Regions from separate parts of the Lactococcus sp. UBA7128 genome, predicted to be linked through region 1. Evidence: riboswitches for the same ligand, from Rfam matches in the RefSeq annotation. Region 1 holds a riboswitch; the other holds the start of a gene.
The links. Region 1 has a riboswitch for lysine ahead of B4H39_RS08975 (amino acid permease). Riboswitches for the same ligand answer to the same signal wherever they lie in the genome.

Region 1 (5,536 bases):
TTTCGTGTTTCCCCCTAAGTCATATAAACCAGAGTCATAAGCTTTAGAGCCATCATTACGCAAACGAAAATTTCCAAGACGGATTTGACCACCGTGGCTGTGCCCTGCAACTACCAAATCATACTGTTCCGGATGTTCAACCTGTAAAATCGTATCCGGCTCATGAATCATTAAAAGGGAAAACTCCGCTTGCTCAGGTAACATCCCAAAATTTGGCTGACCTTCGCGCAAGTCAGCAAGCCCCGTCAATGATACATCTCCTGCCCGTACAGACTGATTTGTAAGTACTGTGAATCCTGACTCTTCCAGAAAGCTTCTTATGTAGTTAGGATGTCCCTCCTCCGAAAAATCATGATTGCCCAAAATAGCAAATTTCCCCAAAGGAGCATCTAAATCCGCCAGAATTTCTTTAACTTTATTTCTCTCGTGCTTTTGAGCCCAGCTTACCTTGTCAAATAAGTCACCTGTAAACAAAATCAAGTCAGGCTGATTCTGCTTTATATGCTTCGAAAATTTATAAAATCGGTATGGCCGGGTGTGCCAGTTAAAATGCGTATCTGTAAAATGTGCAACTTTTAATCCTTTCCTATCTGAGATTTTCACTTCCCGTACACGCATAAAGTGTGGTTCAAGCAAAATCCCATAAAACAGGAAACTAAAAAGTAGAATTATAATCCATATCATTGCTTTTAATTTCTTAACTTCTCTTTTTTCCTAATCATTTGTAGGTCTGCGAGATTACGCGGAAACCTTGCTCTGGTTCAGTCATATATAACATTCTTCTAATGCCCAACCAATCATGTGCTTTTCAAACTCTCTTTTGTCTCACCTCTTCTTCAGCAGGGAAGACCGTTTTTTAAAGGAGCTACATCTTTGGCACACTGTATAAATCCTTCGCACTCTCATTCAATATTTTTTAGAAATGCTTCTGTATCAGATATTTATTTACTCATCCCAAGAGCTCAACTTGTAACTAAAGCTAATTTTTGCAATTCCTTTGGCAGCTTAACCATATAGCCGTCTTGCAAAAAGGCTTCTTTCATTTCTAGTATAACATAAAGTCAAACAAGACTGAGTGGAGTCACCCTTACATAAGTTTTGGAAGCGAGGAGCTTAACCGTTATAATATACGGGATGGTACTCAAAAAATCAAAGTTAGAGTACGAAAAAAGACACCCTCTGGTATCTTTTTTTATATCTTTAGTTTTCGTCAGAAGCTACGAATGGCAAAAGAGCCATAACACGTGCGCGTTTGATAGCTGTAACCACTTTACGTTGGTTTTTAGCTGAAGTACCAGTTACGCGACGTGGCAAGATTTTACCACGTTCTGAGATAAAACGTTTCAATAGTTCAGTGTCTTTGTAATCAACAACTTCGATTTTGTTAGCTGCGATAAAGTCAACTTTTTTACGGCGTTTGAAGCCACCACGTTTTTGAAAAGCCATAGTGTGTTTCTCCTTATATTATTATTTTATGATGTTTCACAGAAAAGTACTATCAGCGTTCTGTGAAACTAATAAGAGGCTTAGCAGCCCACTCGTGTTGGAAAGAAGAGCCTTAACTCCCTCTGCAACAGACTATTAAAATGGAAGATCATCATCAGAAATTTCCATCGGTGAGCCACCAAAAGGATCAGCATCACGACCAAAATCAGGTGTCGCAGTACTTGCTGTGCTCGTTCCAGCAAATGTACTGTTTTGCGGTTGTTGCTGTTGTGGTGCACTGTATGAACCACTTCCACCTTCACGCACGGCACGACTTTCAAGCATTTGGAAGTTATCCGCCAATACCTCAGTCACGTAAACACGTTGACCTTCTTTGTTCTCATAATTCCGCACTTGAATGCTACCTGTCACACCAATTAAGGCACCCTTTTTCGCCCAATTTGCCAAGTTCTCAGCAAATTGACGCCAGATGACACAGTTGATGAAATCAGCTTCACGTTCGCCTTGCGCATTTTTAAAACGGCGGTTAACAGCAAGCGTAAATGTAGCAACCGCAGTATTTTGCGGTGTGTAACGTAGTTCAGGGTCACGCACAAGGCGTCCAACCAAAACAACATTATTAATCATGATGTCTCTCCTTTAATTTTGTCCAGCTAAACCAGAATTAAGCTTCTACTTTAGTGATCATATGACGAAGAATATCGCCGTTAATCTTAGCAAGACGGTCAAATTCGCTCAAAGCCGCTGAATCAGTAGACGCTTCAAGAGTTACGATGTGGTAGATACCTTCACGGAAATCTTGAATTTCGTAAGCGAGTTTACGTGTTTCCCAGTCTTTAGACTCAAGATTCACAGCACCGTTGTCAGTCAAGATATTATCGAAACGTTCAACGAGAGCTTTCTTTGCTTCTTCTTCAATGTTCGGACGAATAATATAAAGAATTTCGTATTTTGTCATTGATTTTTCCTCCTTTTGGACTAATGACACAGGTTGGAGCCTGTGTAAGTTATGAGTTTTACTCACAAGTATATATTCTATCAGATTAGCAGTTTTTTTGCAAGCTGCCCCACTCCTATCACAGAAATTTCACGGCTTATTAAAAAACTATAATAACTATCTCGAAACACTGATTTAGAAGCACTTGTAGTGTACGCACATTTTTCTTAAAAAGAGCCGCTTCGAAGGTATTTTACTCTTTCAAGTGTAAAAGTTATTCAAGAAAAGGGGGAATTTCTCAGAGCTTGTGAAACTTCCGTGTCCCTTCTCGTAGAAATCTTAAAACGAAACCAAAAGAAAACAACCCTCTGCACATGCAGAAGATTTTTCACCTTTCTTTATTTATCAAGCTACAACATCGAGCACATTAGCTGGAATGTAGCGGTACTCACCTTCTTTCGACTGATAGTAGCCAAGTTTTTTCACAATAAAATGCAGTTTGCATTGGTTATCAAAGCGTTGGAATAAGTGTGTTACTTCTCCTTCTTGGCTGCGTGTTACGCGTACAATTTTTTCTCCTGCGTAAGTTGGAGATACATATTTTGGGGTAAATGCCATAACAAACCACCTCCCGATATAATTCAGATGAAAGCGTGCTCATCTACCTTCTATTATAACTCTTTTTAGTTTCTAAAACAAACACTTCGCATTATTTATAACCAACAAGCAAAGTTGCATAATTATACACTTTTTTCAGCTTTATCCTTGACAAGCCTCTCAAATTAATCTAAAATATTCATAAATACTTAATAAACGATAGAGGTCGCAGCCAATAATAAGTCGAACGGAGCTTGAGTAAGCTAGGATGTTTGACCCAGGAGCGGTTGCCGAAAGAAAAGTTAAACTCAATACCTTTTCTTGGTTTAACGAGAAATACTTGTTAAACTGTCGTAGTCTAGCTAGACTCTTAGTATAGACACGATGCGCTATTCGGATAAAAATCCTTTCTGACGTTTAGTGATCCCTCGGGATTGCTTTTTTGTATTAATATTCATAAATTTAGGAGAGAAGTAATGGATAATACTGCAAACAACGGACCCACGACAACCACACAAGTAAAACGGGGGCTCAAACATCGCCACTTAACCATGATTGCTTTAGGGGGAACTATCGGTACGGGGTTATTTGTTGCTTCAGGAGCCACAATATCTCAAGCTGGTCCTTTTGGCGCCCTTGTTGCTTATGGAGCTATAGGTCTCATGGTTTTCTTCTTGATGACTTCTCTCGGTGAAATGGCTTCTTACTTGCCACTATCTGGTTCCTTTGCTTCCTTTGCTGACCGTTATGTTGATGAGGCTTTCGGCTTTGCCATGGGCTGGAACTACTGGTTCAACTCAGCAATCACTGTGGCTGTTGAGGCTGCTACAGTCGGTGTAATTATGCAATTCTGGTTGCCACATGTCCCTACATGGATTTGGTCTACCATAGTTATTGGTCTTATCCTATTGGTCAACTTGATTTCTGCCAAGGCTTACGGTGAAGCAGAGTTTTGGATGGCTACGGTTAAAGTTGTTGCCGTTATTGCCTTTATCGTGATTGGTCTCGCAACAATTTTCGGGATTATGAGTTATAAACCCGATGTGGCACGTAACCTTTCTGCTGGAGGAAATCACGGGTTTGTTGGCGGTATCGGAGGAATGATTGCCGTCTTCATGATTGCAGGTTTCTCTTTCCAAGGTACCGAAATCGTTGGTATTGCAGCTGGTGAATCTGAAAATCCTGAAAAAAATGTACCTTCAGCAATCAAACAAGTTTTCTGGCGTATCCTCATTTTCTACTTCCTATCTATCTTTGTCGTTGGAGCTTTAGTCTATTATAAAGACCCTAGTCTTCTCCGTGCTGCTGCTCAAAACGACATTACCGTTTCTCCGTTTACTCTAGTGTTTGAGCGTGCTGGTTTAGCTGCTGCCGCTTCTGTTATGAATGCTGTCATTTTAACATCTGTTATTTCTTCTGCTAACTCTTGGCTCTACGCTGCTTCTCGTATGCTTTTCGGTATGGCTAAGGAAGGACATGCACCAAAGATTTTTGCAAAGACAAACACAAGCACTGGTGTTCCCATCTTTGCTATCCTAGCCACTGTAGCCATTGGTCTTTTAGCTTTCTTGACCAGTATCTTCGGAACAGAAATTTACTTCTACCTCGTAGCCGCCTCTGGTTTATCTGGCTTTCTGGCTTGGATTGGTATTGCGATTTGCCATTTTCGCTTCCGCCGTGCTTTTATTAAGCAAGGACATCATCTTTCTGAGTTGGGTTATCATGCCAAATGGTTCCCCATCGGCCCAATTATTGCCTTAATCCTCTCAATCATCATCGTTATCGGTCAAATCACCACTGTCACGATGAGCGTGCAAAACATTGTTACCACTTACTTGGCGCTGCCACTTTTCCTTGTTTTATATTTTTCTTATAAAATTGTTAAGAAGACGAAGCTCATCCCCCTTGAAGAAGTTGACCTGAGTCGCGATATTGATTAAAAACTCAGATAAAACCCTAAAAATCACTCAATACTTGGCTTATAAGGATGCCTTATTGAGTGATTTTTGTTTTGGAGTTTGACTGCTTTAGTTGGATTGATTGATAATTATAGCAGGGCGAATACCACGCACAGGGTGGGTAAATGATACATTATTACTAGCGAACAACTGTCCTGGTCTCTGGAAATTCACATGCCAAGCAAATCCGGGAGCCCCAGGTGTCCGTAACCACCACGAGTTACTGTTCGTCGCCGTACGTCCCAAGGAGTTAGGAAATGCTTGTCCAAGTCCAGATAGGCGTGTAACATCAGCTAAGGAAAGTGCAAACGCACGTGGACTACCACCTGCTCCTTGGACAATTGTTGTCACATCTGCCGCAACCTCACCTTCTAGATTATTGGGAATCCATCGCACACCACCATCAAATGTAACAACATCATCTGGAACACTTCCCGTTATGAAGTTATTAGCTACAGGCTGAACTCTGGCTCTCACTTCTGAATGAAGAGAGTCATACCAAGAATCCAGTTCCTCTTCTTGCTGTACAAATGAAATCTCGGTAATCACATTATTCCGGATAATCATATGGTTGCCAGAACCCATGTTTTCAAGGTAA
Region 2 (16,562 bases), on a different contig from region 1:
TCTTGATTTACTCCCATATAGCAGATACTCTAAAGGGCTGCTCTATAAAATGGCTTCAACTGCGGTTGACTTAACATGTAGGAAAGCAGCTGCTCACTTTAAAGAATTACTTCATCTGGATATCAGTAAAGATGCTGTTCATAAGGCGCGTAAAATGGTTACTCAGCTGTACAAAGAACGTGAGGAATATCGCTTTTTTGAGGAAGAAGAATTCATGAATAAGAAGGAAATAGATATTCTCTATATTGAAGGAGATGGCCTTATTATCAGTACACCAGAATTTATGAATGATAAGAAGAAAACAGATTTTGCCCATTTTCTTATTCATGAGGGTATTGAAAAAGAGTATGGTATGCGTGGGAAAACAGTGAATAAGCATGAAATATGGTCATCAAGCAATAAAAAAGCGAGAGAGGAAGTACTTGATTACCTACATAATCACTATGAAATAAGGAAAGATACACTTCTCATTACAAATTCAGACATGGGGCATGGTTATACCCCTTATGTATTTGAAGAAATTGCGAAGGCGTTTTCATGTAAACATGAACATTTTTGGGACAGGTATCATCTTAATAAGGAGATTTCAATGATGATGAAGCCTTTTCCTGACTCTTTTGAGAAGGCTCTTTTTCAAGCGATTACAGACCACAATAAGCGAGAGGCACGAGAAGTTCTTACTCAAGTCGAACAGCTTATTCCTGAAGAAGAGGTAGAATTTCTTGAGAAATTTTCCAAGTTTTCACGGAAACTCTTAAGGAATTTTTCGTATACTCAAACCCCAGAAATGCGGGGCTTGTCACCCATAGTCCTCGGTATTATGGAAAGTAACCACACAAAAATGTCTTATCGTATGAAGAAACAAGGACGTTATTGGTCGGTGGAAGGGGCATTGACAATGGGGCGAATGATTATTGATAAAATGGAAGGGCGGCTTTATGACCTTTTCTTTGGGGAGTGGCGAGAAAAGTATGCGAAATATAAAAGTATTGAGCAACTGAGTGTGCAGCAGTTTCTAAGAAAGTCCTACATCCCACCAGAGATAAGGCGGGTCAAACAAGCCAATAAATCAGGACGTCGGAGATATTATTAGAGGAAGAAGTCCAATAAAAAACACAATCATTTTTTGAAAATGATTGCGTTTTAACGTGCTTTTTAGTATAATCAATTCGTGATATAAATCAAGAAAAAAGCTCCGACTTCCATTCGGAGCTAGGAGATTAAAGCAATTGGCTCTTGCTTCAATCAACTTTGACTATTTTACACTAGAATGCGTAAAAAATCAAGGCTGAGGATTGCGAGGGGGCAGGCTTCAGCTTTTTTCTATTCTAGCTTAAAAATGTTTGATTATTTTTTTAGTTACGGAAATTTACGACACACACTCATTTGAGCAAAAGCTTGAATTTCAAGAACAATTCTGTTAGAATATTATGGTCTAACAAACTTTGGTCTGGCAAACAGTCCAAGGCAGAAAGGAAATTTTGCAAAATGAAAAAAGACATCCATCCTAATTACCAACCTGTTGTATTTATGGATACAAGTACAGGTTTTAAGTTCTTGAGCGGTTCAACTAAAGGCTCTAAAGAAACTATTGAATGGGAAGACGGGAACACTTATCCATTGATTCGTGTGGAAATCTCTTCTGACTCACACCCATTCTACACTGGCCGTCAAAAATTCCAAGCGGCAGACGGACGTATCGCTCGTTTCAACAAAAAATATGGAAAATAAAGAAAGTGCTTCGGCGCTTTTTCATTTTTACTTATAGGACTATAAAAAATTAAAAAAATATCATATAATAGAGGAAGGTATCACACGATATAGGGATAAGGTGCATGACAAGGAAATGCTCTTTTATTCTGAAATAAAGATAAAGGAAAAAAACAATGAAGTGGTCGATTCTTGAAGTATCAAAAAAGAAAACAATTAAATTCGAGGAAGAACTTGATTTGACCGCTGAGCTTAAGCAGCGTTCAGAAGAAATTCTTGATGCAAAGCCAGTGAAGATTCAAGGACAAATTTCCTATGATACAGATATTTACTACCTAGACTATACGCTTAAAGCGGAACTGGTTCTTCCCTCTTCACGTAGTTTGAAACCCGTCGATTATCTGATGGAACTTTCGGTCAGTGAAGCATTTACAACGGAGGCGTTTCTTAAAGAGAACAAAGATTTACTAGATGATGACATGATCTTTACATTGGACGAAGACTGGATCAGTTTATCAGAGTCTGTAGCAGATAATATTCTTTTAGAAATCCCGTTGCAGATTCTGTCTGAGGACGAGAGGGAGGACGGGAAACTACCGTCAGGGAAAAACTGGACAGTCTTGTCTGAAGCGGATTACCAGAAACAAAAGGAAGAAGAAGCGGATAAGGAAAATAAATCTCCTTTTGCAGATTTGGCGGGTCTTTTCTCGGAAGAAAAGAATTAAGAAAAATCTCATAAAACACTTGCAACAAAATTACAATTGTATTATAATTTTGTTATAGAGGAAATAAAATTAAAAAAGATATAAATGAGGCTAAACTATGAATTCATCTAAACGTATTTTGATTATCGAAGACGATAAAAACATTGCGAGATTTGTTTCACTTGAACTTGAGCATGAAGGCTATCAAACTGCTGTTCAAGACAATGGTCGCAAAGGACTTGAAGAAGCAATGTCAAAAGATTATGACTTGATTTTGCTTGACCTAATGCTGCCAGAACTTGATGGTTTTGAGGTAGCACGTCGCTTGCGCCGTGAAAAAGATACGCATATTATCATGATGACTGCGCGTGACTCAACAATGGACCGTGTCGCAGGTCTTGATATTGGAGCTGATGACTATATCACAAAACCATTTGCTATTGAAGAACTTTTAGCACGTGTGCGTTCACTCTTCCGCCGTGAAGACCATATCCAAGCTGCAGATAAAGCAGACAACACTTCATTCCGCGACTTGGTCATTGACAAAACCAACCGCACTGTTCACCGTGGTAAAAAAGTTATTGACCTTACCCGCCGTGAGTACGACTTGCTTTTGACACTCATGCAAAATGTTGGAGATGTCGTAACACGTGAATATTTGGTTTCAGAAGTCTGGGGTTATGATGAAGGCACTGAAACAAATGTCGTTGACGTCTACATTCGTTACTTGCGTAACAAAATTGATGTGGAAGGACGTGAAAGCTATATCCAAACTGTCCGTGGTATGGGCTACGTCATGCGCGACCGTAAATAACATAGCGAATAAATAAGAAAATTTCTAGTGGCTTTGTCACTAGATTTGTTCCTTTTATGTCATCTAAAAGAAATAGAAAAATGCGACATGATAAAATTTTTTGATGCGAAAAGAGAGAAAACAGAAAGTCTTCCAGAGCGAAAGCGCAGTATCATGCTGCGCTGGGCTTTTGCAAATACAATTTTCTGTTTCATCACTTTCACTATTTTTACAGTACTGATTTATCAACTCACAATAACCACTTTTATTAATGCTGAAAAAGGTGACATGCTGCAAGCCTTGGATAACGTGGAGCAGCGTTTGGCACGCTCTGAAAATGAGCTTACAGAGGAAAACCTCTTTGATTACTTGGGTTATGGACAAGACTATACCGCTTCAAAGCAGTGGCGAGAAAATGAACTTGAAACTTTAGGGAGCATGATTGGTTCGCGAAAGTCTTTTTACGTCTTTGATGTGAATGAACAACTCATCTACTCTACACGGGCCTATAATTTTCCTTTGAGAAAAGATGTGGGAGATTCGAGTGTTGCTATACGCACATTTGGTGATTATTCTGGCTATTTAGCTGAACGACCTGTATTTTCGAGCAAGACAGGGGAATTGATCGGTTATGTTCAGGCCTTCTACGATATGAGTTATTATTACAGCGTACGTACGAAACTTCTTATTGCTCTTATTATTTTGGAAATTATCGCCCTCTTTATCGCTCAGTTTGTGGGTTATTTCATGGCCAGTCGTTACATCAAACCGCTCGAACGCTTACACGATGCTATTACGACCAGAGCAAACAATTTAAGCATGGATTTCAAACCTGTTCTTATTCAAACGGGGGATGAGATTGAAGAGCTGGCTACGGTATATAATGACATGATGATAAAACTCAACGATTATGTGGATCAGCAGAAGCGTTTCGTTTCTGACGTGAGTCATGAGTTAAGAACGCCTCTGGCAGTACTTGACGGACATTTGAACCTGTTGAATCGTTGGGGGAAAAATGATCCTGAGGTACTTGACGAATCACTGATTGCGAGTATTGAAGAAGTAAAAACAATGCGGACAATGCTTGAAGAGATGCTCGCCTTAGCTCGTTTGGAGAGCATTGATTTTCAAGATGAGGACTTAATCTGTGACCCAACGGAAGTTTCGAATTTTCTGATGAAAAACTTTTTACTTATTCATCCCGACTTAAAAATGTCTGTGAAAAACGATTTAAGTCCGGACAGTTTGGCCCATATTTATCCTAATCACTATGAGCAAGGTTTGAAAATTCTGATCGATAATGCGATAAAATATTCGCCAAAAGATCGCCAAGAAGTCAATCTTCATCTTGCAGAAGACGAAGATTATATTATTACGACTGTTGAAGACAGGGGTTATGGAATCAGTGAAGATGACCTGAAACATGTTTTCGAGCGTTTCTTCCGTGCAGATAAAGCCCGAAATCGTGATATAGGTGGTACAGGTCTTGGACTATCTATTATTAATCGCCTTGTGGAAAACTATGAGGGAGAGATTAGTGTTACCTCTGTTTTGGGTGAAGGTTCTAAATTCACGCTGAAAATTCCAAAAATTAAATAAACATAAAAGTCTGTAGATGCCTTAAAGAAGCTGTCGACAGACTTTTTAATTTCCTTATAATTAATTTGACTTGTTTGATGATTCGAGTAAATTGTTGACATTCATCTGAAAAAAGGTTAAGATTTAGAGTACAAAATACAAATAAAATGATAGAGGTCGCAATGAATAGGAAGTTTTACTGAGCTGGACAAGCGTTGAAGTAAAATGGAGGAGACATTGCCGAAATGAATCTACTCGTCCAAGTAGATTTGTTGGGGCAGCAAGGGATACTTGCTGAACTGTCGCAGTTTTGCGGAGTGCTATTCGTTATTGATAAATGCGTCATATTCAACGTTTAGCAACCTCCTTATGTGAAGGTTGCTTTTTATGTTTATTACTACTGTCATCGTATATTCGAATACAATGATAGGGGCATTTCTAGGTTAATTTCCCGCATGTCTCATTGGGAGAAGGCAAAGCGCCTATCCGTGATCTTTACATTATATTGATTTTGTAAAATATGAAAGAGAGAGTGTTATGAAAAGGAAAAACCTATTATTAATTGCCTTGACGTTGTTTACGGTATTATTTATTGGAAACTCAAAGGTTAGTGCAGAGGAGTTCCGTGTGGGGATGGAGGCAGCATATGCCCCCTTTAACTGGACACAGTATGACCAAAGCAACGGTGCAGTTCCTATCGAGGGTGTAGATGGACAATGGGCCAACGGCTATGATGTACAAGTTGCGAAAAAAATTGCGGATAAATTGAATAAAGAGCTGGTCATTGTAAAGTCCAGCTGGGATGGCTTACTTCCCGCTCTTAAGTCAGGAAAAATTGATGCCATTATCGCAGGGATGTCTCCTACAGCAGAGCGTAAAGAACAGATTGACTTCTCAGAGCCTTACTATACGTCGAATCTTGTTATGATGGTAAAAAGTGGCGGAGCGTTTGCCCAAGCTTCAAGTTTGGCTGATTTCTCAGGAGCAAAAATTACCGCTCAGCTCGGAACTTTCCACTACAACATGATTGATCAGATCGAGAATGTAAATAAACAAACAGCCATGAAGGACTTTTCAAGCATGCGAGTTGCCTTGCAGAGTGGGGCCATTGATGGTTATGTTGCAGAGCGACCTGAGGGGATTACGGCAGAAAAAGCAAATCCTGACTTTAAAATGATTGAATTTGGGGAAGGTCAAGGTTTCGTAACGAACTCAGAGGATACGACAGTAGCGGTTGGTGTCCGTAAAAATGACCCTAATTTAGCAGCAATCAATAGCTTTTTAACAGGTTTCTCAGTGCAGGATCAAAAAGAGCTGATGGATGAGATGATTGCTGCGCAGCCAGAAGCAAAAACACAAGGAACTTGGTATGACCAGATTATTGGCATTGTGAAAGACAATGGGAAACAGTTCCTTAATGGTACAGGGATGACATTGTTTATCTCACTTATCAGTACGATTATTGGTACCATTTTAGGGCTTCTTATTGGTGTATACCGTACAATTCCTGAAATCAGTAATAAGTTTTTAGCTTTCTTATATAAAGTGTTTGGCTGGATTATCTCAGCATATATCGAGATTTTCCGTGGGACACCGATGATTGTTCAAGCAATGGTCCTTTATTATGGCTCTGCTCTGGCATTTGGAATTAGCTTGGACCGTACTGTGGCAGCTTTGATTATTGTATCGATTAACACAGGGGCTTATATGTCAGAAATTGTTCGTGGAGGAATCTTCTCTGTAGATAAAGGACAATTTGAAGCAGCACAGGCTCTTGGAATGACACACGGGCAAACAATGCGTAAAGTTGTCTTGCCACAGGTTTTACGAAATATCCTTCCTGCAACAGGTAATGAGTTTGTGATTAACATTAAAGACACATCCGTCTTGTCTGTGATTTCAGTAACGGAACTCTTTTTCCAAGGGACTACAGTGGCACAGCAAAACTTTATGTATTTCCAAACGTTTGCTGTGATTTGCGCAATTTATTTTGTTCTTACTTTCACAGTAACACGTATTCTCCGTTTTATAGAAAGAAAAATGGATGGGCCAGATGCTTATGTTCCAATCCAAAACCAGATGCAAGTCCAAGAATTGGGGGAGGCCTAAATGACAGCTATTTTAGAAATCAATCACTTAAAAAAATCATTCGGAGACAATGAAGTCTTAAAAGACATCCATTTGACCGTTAATACAGGCGAAGTTATTTCTATCATTGGTTCATCAGGAAGTGGTAAGTCAACCCTGCTTCGCTCAATTAATTTACTAGAAAAGCCTAGCGGTGGTGAAATCATTTATAAGGGAGAAAATGTTCTCGAAAAAGGCTTTGACATTCCTCAGTATCGTACACATTTGGGCATGGTTTTCCAAAGCTTTAACCTCTTTAACAACATGAATGTTATTGAAAATGTTATGGCTGGGCAGGTCACTGTATTGAAAAAAAGCCAAGAGGAAGCAAGAAAGATTGCTTTGGAAAATCTAGAAAAAGTGGGGATGGCTAGATTTGCGAATGCTAAACCTGCACAACTCTCAGGTGGACAAAAGCAACGTGTTGCTATCGCACGTGCGATTTCAATGAATCCTGATGTCATTCTTTTTGATGAACCGACATCAGCTCTAGACCCTGAAATGGTTGGCGAAGTTTTGCAAACCATGCAAGGTTTAGCTGAAACAGGTCTTACCATGGTTATCGTCACCCATGAGATGGAGTTTGCGCGTGATGTGAGTGATCGTGTAATCTTCATGGATAAGGGAGTCATTGCTGAAGAAGGCAGTCCTGAAGAAATCTTTGGTTCGCCAAAAGAAGAACGCACAAAAGCTTTCCTCTCACGTTTCCTACGTACTTGAACAAAAAGCAGAAAAGCAAAAATGCTTTCTGCTTTTTTTTATTGTCACCAGTGTAATGTAAACTCTATATTGAAAAAATGGGCAAATAGCGGTAAAATAGAGGGACGTAGAAAGAATAGGGACAATGAAAAAAATCACAACTTTTGAACAAAAAAAAGTGCTTATCCTTGGATTGGCAAGGTCTGGAGAAGCTGCTGCACGCTTGCTTTATTCATTGGGAGCTTTAGTTACTGTAAATGATGGAAAAGCTTTTGATGAAAATCCAGCAGCCAAAGCCTTGCTGAAAGAAGGCATCCAAGTCATTTGTGGGAATCATCCTCTTGAACTTTTGGACGAAGGTTTTGCTTATATGGTAAAAAACCCAGGCATTCGCTACGATAATCCAATGGTTAAACGAGCTTTAGCTAAAAAAATTCCTGTCCTAACAGAAGTTGAGCTGGCTTACCTCGTCTCTGAGGCTCCCATTATCGGTATTACAGGTACAAATGGAAAAACAACGACAACGACACTCATCGCGGAGATTTTAAATGCTGATGGTCGGTCAGCAAAATTAGCAGGAAACATTGGCTTCCCTGCTTCGGAAGTGGCTGCTACAGCTACTGAAAAAGATACTCTTGTCATGGAGCTTTCAAGTTTCCAACTCATGGGGACTATTGACTTTAAGCCAAAGATTGCTCTGATTACAAATATCTTCTCGTCACATTTAGATTATCATGGTTCGCAGGAAGCCTATGAAGCAGCCAAATGGCGCATTCAAGAAAACTTGACTGCTGATGAATACTTGGTGCTTAACTTTAATCAAGAGAAGTGCCGTGCTTTAGCAGCGCATACTGCAGCTCAAGTCGTAGCTTTTGCTACTGAACAGCAAGTCGATGGTGCCTATTCTTTAGAAGGCAAACTGTATTTTCGGGATGAATTTATTATGGAAACCGCAGCACTGGCCTTACCAGGAGAACATAATCTAGAAAATGCTCTAGCAGCAATAGCTGTTGCAAAACTGTCAGGTGTTGAAAATCAAGCCATTATTAGAGTATTAACAAGCTTTTCTGGTGTCAAGCACCGCTTGCAATACTTGGGCGAAATTTCTGGACGGAAAGTTTATAATGACAGTAAGGCTACAAACATCTTGGCAACAAAAAGAGCACTCTCTGGTTTTGAGAACAGTAAGCTGTGGCTTTTAGCAGGCGGACTAGATAGGGGAAATGACTTTGATGAGTTGCTGTCTGCTGTTTCTGGCCTTAAAGGAATGGCTGTGTTTGGAGAAACTGCTCCCAAACTTCAAAAGCTTGCGGATCAGTTACACATCCCGACAGTCCCCAGTGAAAATGTTGCCACGGCACTTAAAGAAGTTTTTGAAAAGTCAACAGCCGGTGACACGATTTTGCTTAGTCCTGCTAGTGCCAGCTGGGATCAATACAAGACCTTTGAAGAACGTGGCGACATGTTTATCAAAGCCTTTGAAGAATTGAAAGGTGAACTGAAATAAGATGAGAATTATTGTAACTGGAGGCGGTACAGGCGGGCATATCTATCCAGCTTTGGCTTTCATCAATCATCTAAAAACGATTGAGCCAGAATCCGATGTCCTCTATGTTGGGACAGAACGGGGATTAGAAAGCAAAATTGTACCTGCGGCTGGCATCGACTTTAAAACAGTAGATATACAAGGTTTCCGCCGTAGCTTTTCCTTTAGCAACTTTAAGACCCTTTATAAATTTTTGAAGTCCACCTCAGACGCTAAGAAGATTATTAAAGACTTTGAACCAGATGTGGTGATTGGTACAGGAGGATATGTCGCAGGTCCTGTTCTTTATGCAGCAGCCAAGCTTAAGATTCCAACACTTGTGCATGAACAAAATTCTATTCCAGGAATAACAAATAAGTTTTTAAGCAAGTATGTGGATAAGGTTGCTGTGGCATTTGAAGCGGCAAAACCCTACTTTCCGAGGGAAAAAACAGTTTTTACTGGTAATCCTCGTGCGCAAGAAGTTGCCAGTTTAGAAGCAACAGATATTTTGGAAACAGAGTATGAGCTCAAAAAGGATAAAAAAACAGTGGTGATTTTTGGAGGTTCACGTGGTGCACAAACCATCAATGAAGCTGTGAAAGCCGCCCTTCCTAAGTTTGCAGAAAAAGATTATCAGCTTGTGTACGCTTCAGGACAGATTTACTACGATGAAGATTATGCAGAATTTGCTAAATATAAGGAAAGTGCAAATATTGCGATTCGTCCTTACATTTCAAACATGCTTGAAGTGCTGGCGTCATCAGATTTAATTTTATGCCGTGCAGGAGCAACGACGATTGCGGAAATTACAGCACTTGGTCTTCCAACCATCTTTGTGCCGAGTCCAAATGTAACGGCAGACCATCAAACGAAAAATGCTCAGGCACTTGTTGACATTGGGGCTGCCAAGATGATCAGAGATGCAGAGCTTACGGCTGAAAAAATGCTGGAAAGCATTTCGGAAATATTTTCTGATGAAAGTCTCTATCAAGCCATGTCGGAAGCCAGTAAAAAAGCAGGAGTTCCTGATGCAAGCGACCGACTTTATCAACTTGTGAAAGAAATTAAAAATAATGAGTGAAGAAAACCTTACGCCTTGGCAAAAGAAACATCTGGAATATCAGCGCCGTAAGGCTGCTGAAAATCAAGAGAAGTCTGAGGAGCCTAAAAAACGGAAGTTTTTGAAGAATAAAGAAGACGATACGGCTAAAAATCAAGAAGATATAGGTCAAGATTCAGAGAGCCAGTATATTGAAGACGGGGAAGAATCAGTAATGACTCACTCAGAAGAGTTTTCTGAGATCGCTGAAGAGGAAGAAACGAAACCCTCTTACTTTGAAGGCAGCTTTGAAGTCTTTAAAAAAATGTGGCCCTTGCTATTAGTGGCTGTCTTACTTTTCATTGTTTCTGTTTATGCTGTATCACCGATAAGTAAGATTGGTAAGTTTACTGTGTCTGGAAATCAGCACGAATCTTTTGAAGCAATAGTAGAAGCCTCGAATTTAAAACCAAGAGATAGAATTTACGGTGTGATTAGAAATCGACGAGGGATTGAGAACAGTATTGTCCAAAAATTCCCACGTGTGAAAGCAGTAGAGATACAAGTTACTTTTCCTAATCATGTTGAAGCTAAGGTCACTGAGTTTCAGACAGTGGCTTATGTTGAACAGAAAGGAAAGAACTATCAAGTTTTAGAAAGTGGCTATATTCTGAGAGATGAAGAGATTCCAGGGGATAAACTTTCAAACCATCCTTTACTTAAAAGTTTTTCAGATCAAGAGGTAGAAAAATTTGTTACCGCTTATATGAAATTGAAACCTGAAATTCGCAGCCTTATTACTACGGTAAGCAAAGCACCGACTAAAGCAACAAGTGATTTCCTTGCCTTAGAGATGTCTGACGGCAACCAGGTACGTGTTTCCTTGAGCCAAATAGCAGAAAAGATGCCTTACTATCCAAGCGTTGCTAGTCAGCTTACCCCTCCCCAAGTGATTGATATGGAGGCTGGGATATACGCGAAATCTAAGGAAGAGTATCTCAATGATTTGAAAAATCCTGAGGGTGAGAAAAAGGACTCAGAAGATACTGCTGAAACGACAACTCAATAGTCTGGAGCAAAAATAGAAAAGATTGATTTCAGGCAAAGCCGAAAAAAGCTTAACCACAGCATTCATATGCACGTGATTAAGCTTTTTTGTTTTTAAGTCATTTGGTTCAATATTTTTATAGTATCTTAAAGTAAAAGAAAAACGGTTTTCTTTTAAAACGAAAACCGTTTTTACTTTTAAGCGTTCAAGACTTTTGACAAGAAGTCTTGTAAACGTGGGTGCTGTGGATTGTCAAAGATGTCTTCTGGCTTACCGTCTTCAAGGATAACACCAGAATCTGTGAACATGACACGGTTGGCAACTTTGCGTGCAAATCCCATTTCATGTGTCACAATAAGCATTGTCATACCATCGTCAGCGATACGGCGCATGAGGTCAAGAACATCACCAACCATTTCAGGGTCCAAGGCGGAAGTTGGCTCATCAAAGAGCATAACATCAGGATCCATAGCCAAGGCACGAGCGATAGCAACACGCTGTTTTTGCCCACCTGAGAGCATCTCAGGCATGGTATCTTTCTTCTCTTCTAGCCCAACCGCTTCAAGCAAATGAAGTGCTTTTTCTTTGGCCTCTTCTTTTGTTAGTTTCTTAAGCTCAACAGGCGCATACATGATATTTTCCAAAACAGTCATGTTAGGGAAAAGGTTGAAATGCTGGAAAACCATTCCGACATGTTGGCGAACCAAGTTGATATCTGTGTTTTTATCCGTGAGGTTGTAGCCGTTGATAATGACATCACCACTGGTGGCGCCTTCTAAGCCGTTCAATGTACGGAGGAAGGTTGATTTACCAGAACCTGAGGGTCCTATGATACAGACAACGTCCCCCTTGTTGAACTTTGCCGAGATACCTTTGAGGACCTCGTTTTTACCATATGTTTTGTGAAGATCAGTGACTTCGATTTGTACAGACATATCTTTAATCTCCTTATTTCATTTTTTGTTCAATGCGACGTCCAGCCCACATCAAAAGAAGCAGAACAATCATGTATATCAAACCAATCAAACCATAAACACGGAAAGCTTGGAAGTTACGTGCAACGATGATTTGACCAGCTTGTAAGAGCTCAACCAATCCGATAACAGATACTAAGGTTGTATCTTTAAGCGTGATAATAAATTGGTTAATCAAGCTCGGAATTGTAATCTTGACAGCTTGTGGCAAGATTACTTTTTGCATTGTCTTCACATAAGGAATTCCTAGTGAGCGACTGGCTTCCATTTGTCCAGCTGGAACAGCAGCAATACCACCGCGAACGATTTCAGCGATATAGGCTGATTCATTAAGCGTTAAGGCAATAACACCGGCAGTGAACTCGTTCAGAGGACTTTGATGACCTGTAAGGAGTTGTAACATGTTTGGAATACCATAGAAAATGAAGATAGTCAACACTAAGAGAGGAATAGAACGGTTAAGGTCAACGTAAATGCGTGAAATCGTACGCAAAACTGATGAAGGACTAGCTGAGAAAAGTCCAAAGATGATACCGACAATCATAGCCAGGACAAATGAAACTAAAGCAAGTTGAATCGTAATCCAGAGTCCTTTTGCCAGCTGTTTCCAGTTGTTTTTCAAGATGCCAAACATCGTGCTTTCTGTATCTGATTCAGATGCTGTCTCTGCTTTTGAAGTCAGATATTTGTCAAGGATTTCTTGGTATTTTCCGCTAGCACGCAGTGAAGCTAGACCATTGTTAAACATTTCAATCAATTCAGGATTTGTTCCTTTTTTCACGGCAAAGCCATATTGACCAGTTGGGATACCTTCAAAAGGTGTTTTAAATTCCTGCCCTTGCTTGATGGCATATTTAACCACGGGTTCGTCATCCATAAAGGCCTGTATTGAACCGTTCTTCAATGAAGAATACATTGAAGTTGCATCAGTAAAGGTTTTTAAAGTATAACCGTACTTGCTTTCATTTTTAGTTAGGTAGTCATAAGAAGCTGTACCATTTTTGGCACCTACCTGTTTCCCCTTTAAATCTTCCCATGTTTTAATGTCATCGTTAGACTTAGAAACAGCGAGAGTCAGATTAGAGTCAAAGTAAGGATCGCCAAAGTCAAAGACTTTTTTGCGTGCGTCAGTAATAGACATACCAGCCATCATTGCATCTGCATGTCCAGCTTGGACAGCATCTACGGCAGGTTGGAAACCAACGTGGTTCCATTTAATTTTAAACCCTTGTTGTTCAGCAATTGCGTTAAGCAAGTCAACGTCAATCCCGGTGAATTTTTTATCCGTATTTTGGAATTCAAAAGGGGCGAAACTATTGTCAGAAGCAATAGTATAAACATCTTTTTTAGGTATAGCTTTTTTACCACTTGTGTATTTTTGAACGATTTTATCATAATCGCCATTGGCTTTCATTTGAGTGAGAGCCTTATTGAAGCCATCAATTAATTTAGAATTTTCACCTTTCATCACGGCAAAACCGTAACCTCCTGGAAGTGAAAAAGAGGGGAGTTTGATGGCCAGGTCTTGACCTTGACTGATGGCATAAGAAATGACAGGAGCTTCATCCATGGCGCCGACGATATTCCCTGAAGCTAGTGATGCAAACATGCGCACCCCATCAGGATAAGTCTTAATGGAATAGCCGTATTTATCTTGATTTTTTAGCAACCAATCATAAGCAGCTGTCCCTTTTTTAGCACCAACAGCTTTGCCCTTAAGTTCATCATAGCTCTTAAGCGTAGAAGCTTTTGTTGTAGCCAAAGTAATAGCTGAGGTATAGTAAGGCTCAGAAAAATCAAAAATTTTCTTACGTTCGTCAGTGATTGACATCCCTGCAATAACGGCATCGGCTTTTCCAGCTTTTAAGTTTTGAAGAGCAGCATCAAAGCCGGGGAAGGTCATTTCAAGCTTCCAGTCATTGATCTTTGCAACTTCTTTCATGATATCTACATCGATACCTACCCAGTTTTTATTTGAATCTTGAAATTCAAAAGGGGCATAAGCATTATCACTTGCGACACGCACGGTTTCTTGAGCGCTGACGTTATCAGCAGTTACGAAGGACATTCCAGTAAGCGTGGCGAATATTAAAGATAATGTAAAGAATAATTTCTTCATTTCATTATTTCTCCTAAGTTTCATTAATTATATAAACAAATCATATACATGCCAGTATACCACAAAATAGCCTTGAAAAAAATAATCCGTGTCATAAAACATGACATGTAAAAAACTTGAGAAATGAATTTATAATTTTTTCTACAAAAATACACAAAGGAAGAATTTGATAAAGGGAATTATTTAGTGTAAAATTAAAAATGCAGCAACACTTTAACAGAAAGAAGAACTAAAACATGTTTGTCACACTTTCAATCTTTGGCTTTTTCAACGATTGGATTTCCAGTTTCTTGAATACGCCAGGCGCCCACATCTGGGTCTATGTACTTTTAGGTGCCATTATCTTCATCGAAACAGGATTAGTAATTTTTCCGTTTCTACCAGGTGATTCAATTCTCTTTTTTGTCGGCTCTATGGCAGCCTTATATCCAAATAAATTATCAATGCCCTTTCTAATTATAACGATGGGGACTTTGGCTTTTCTCGCAAATCTTCTTAACTATGAAATTGGGCGCAGGTTTGGAGATGTCATCCCTAAACACAAAAGTTTATCCAAATTTTTAAAACCAGAATATATTGAAGAAGCAGAACAATTTTTTGTGAAATGGGGGTCTTGGGCGATCTTCCTTGGGCGTTTTATGCCTATCATTCGTACAGTAGTTCCCTTTACAGCAGGAACCAGTCGTATGCCGCATAAAAAGTTCGTCCTCTATAATTTTTTAGGTGGTTTTGCTTGGGTGATTGTTGCTCTAGGTGCTGGTTTCCTTTTTGGACAAGTTCCATTTATTAAGAAAAATTTTGAGTTGGTCATGTTAACTATTGTTGCTGTATCCTTACTTCCGGCAATGATTGGTGTGGCAAAACGATTTTTCACAGGGCGCAAAGCAGCATAAATAAGTTATAATAGTATTAGTTATCTAATACTATTTTTTATATTAAAAATCAATGCGGCAAAACAACTAATAGATACGGGTAAAATATGGAGATAAATGGATACACGAGGATGGCGGCAGTTTTAGCCTATCCTATCAAACATAGTTTCTCACCCTTTATCCATAATCGTGCATTTGAACTGGTGAACGAAAATGGTGCATATCTGGCTTGGGAACTTAAAGATGAAAAATATTTAGGCCAGACGGTAAATAATGTTAGAACTTTGGACATGTACGGGCTTAACATCTCGATGCCTTATAAGTATAAGGTAATCGAATTTTTAGATGATTTATCGGAGGAAGCACGCTTGATGGGCGCTGTGAACACTGTTGTCAATCATAGCGGGAAGCTGGTAGGCCATAATACAGATGGCATAGGATTTTTTAATGCCCTAACTTTTGAGCCTAAGGATAAAAAGATGGTACTTATAGGCGGTGGTGGCGCCGCCCTTGCCATTATTGTTCAAGCTTTCCTGCTCGGGATGCGAGAAATTACTGTTTTTGCTAGGCGGTCTAGTTCTTACAAGGCCTTGGAGCAACGCGTGGAAGAATTAGCGACTCAAACACAAAGTATACTCAGAGTTTTCGACTTGGCTGATACCTCACGTCTACAATATGAAATTACTGAAGCAGATCTACTGGTTAATGCAACACCGGTCGGTATGTTGGACAAAGCAATGCCCGTCTCGTCTTCTATTAATCTCCCCTCTCATCTATTAGTGGTAGATACGATTTACAAGCTACAGGAAACGCCATTGATGAAATGGGCAGAAGCTCAGGGAGTTCAAACGAAAAATGGCTTGGGAATGCTTCTTCATCAAGCTGCGGCCTCTTTTGAATTATGGACGGGGAAGAAAATGCCTATTGGGCAGATAGGACAGGAATTGGAGGAAAAAAATGAGATTAAAAGTTGATCTTCCACGAAATCCTTATGACATTCTTATCGAAAAAGTCAGTTTATCCTCTGTCGGAAACTGGGTCAGCAGTCTTTGGGAGAAGCAAAAGATTGTCCTCGTGACAGATAATAATGTGAATGCGTTCTATGGTACTGGGGTAAGAACCCATTTGGAGCGCGAGGGTTTTGAGGTTTTTACTTTTGAATTTCCAGCAGGGGAGGCGAACAAAAACTTAGCTACTGTAGAAAGACTTTGGAACTTTTGTGCTGAACAATCTCTGACACGTTCAGACGGCATTATTGCCTTGGGAGGAGGAGTTGTTGGTGATCTGGCTGCTTTTGCTGCCAGTACTTATATGCGGGGAATTCATTTTCTCCAAATCCCCACCAGCTTGACCGCACAAGTTGACAGTTCT

Region 2: it holds a riboswitch for lysine, as region 1 does, so the genes downstream of both, B4H39_RS08230 (ABC transporter permease subunit) here and B4H39_RS08975 (amino acid permease) in region 1, are expected to answer to the same signal.

Annotation. Positions count from the first base shown of each region.
Region 1 covers NZ_DKXK01000082.1:272-5,807, forward strand. Annotated here, with positions in the region: gene B4H39_RS08950 (metallophosphoesterase) at 1-684, opposite strand, end outside; gene rpsR (30S ribosomal protein S18) at 1,201-1,446, opposite strand; gene B4H39_RS08960 (single-stranded DNA-binding protein) at 1,582-2,073, opposite strand; gene rpsF (30S ribosomal protein S6) at 2,111-2,404, opposite strand; gene B4H39_RS08970 (hypothetical protein) at 2,789-3,001, opposite strand; lysine riboswitch at 3,193-3,380, shown strand; gene B4H39_RS08975 (amino acid permease) at 3,457-4,920, shown strand; partial or broken gene B4H39_RS08980 (hypothetical protein) at 5,008-5,536, opposite strand, start outside.
Region 2 covers NZ_DKXK01000076.1:2,108-18,669, forward strand. Annotated here, with positions in the region: gene B4H39_RS08205 (ISLre2 family transposase) at 1-1,093, shown strand, start outside; gene B4H39_RS08210 (type B 50S ribosomal protein L31) at 1,489-1,731, shown strand; gene B4H39_RS08215 (YceD family protein) at 1,887-2,435, shown strand; gene B4H39_RS08220 (response regulator transcription factor) at 2,533-3,228, shown strand; gene B4H39_RS08225 (HAMP domain-containing histidine kinase) at 3,316-4,806, shown strand; lysine riboswitch at 4,949-5,116, shown strand; gene B4H39_RS08230 (ABC transporter permease subunit) at 5,323-6,894, shown strand; gene B4H39_RS08235 (amino acid ABC transporter ATP-binding protein) at 6,895-7,632, shown strand; gene murD (UDP-N-acetylmuramoyl-L-alanine--D-glutamate ligase) at 7,757-9,118, shown strand; gene murG (undecaprenyldiphospho-muramoylpentapeptide beta-N-acetylglucosaminyltransferase) at 9,120-10,220, shown strand; gene B4H39_RS08250 (cell division protein FtsQ/DivIB) at 10,213-11,247, shown strand; gene B4H39_RS08255 (amino acid ABC transporter ATP-binding protein) at 11,424-12,161, opposite strand; gene B4H39_RS08260 (ABC transporter substrate-binding protein/permease) at 12,175-14,319, opposite strand; gene B4H39_RS08265 (VTT domain-containing protein) at 14,556-15,212, shown strand; gene aroE (shikimate dehydrogenase) at 15,299-16,165, shown strand; gene aroB (3-dehydroquinate synthase) at 16,149-16,562, shown strand, end outside.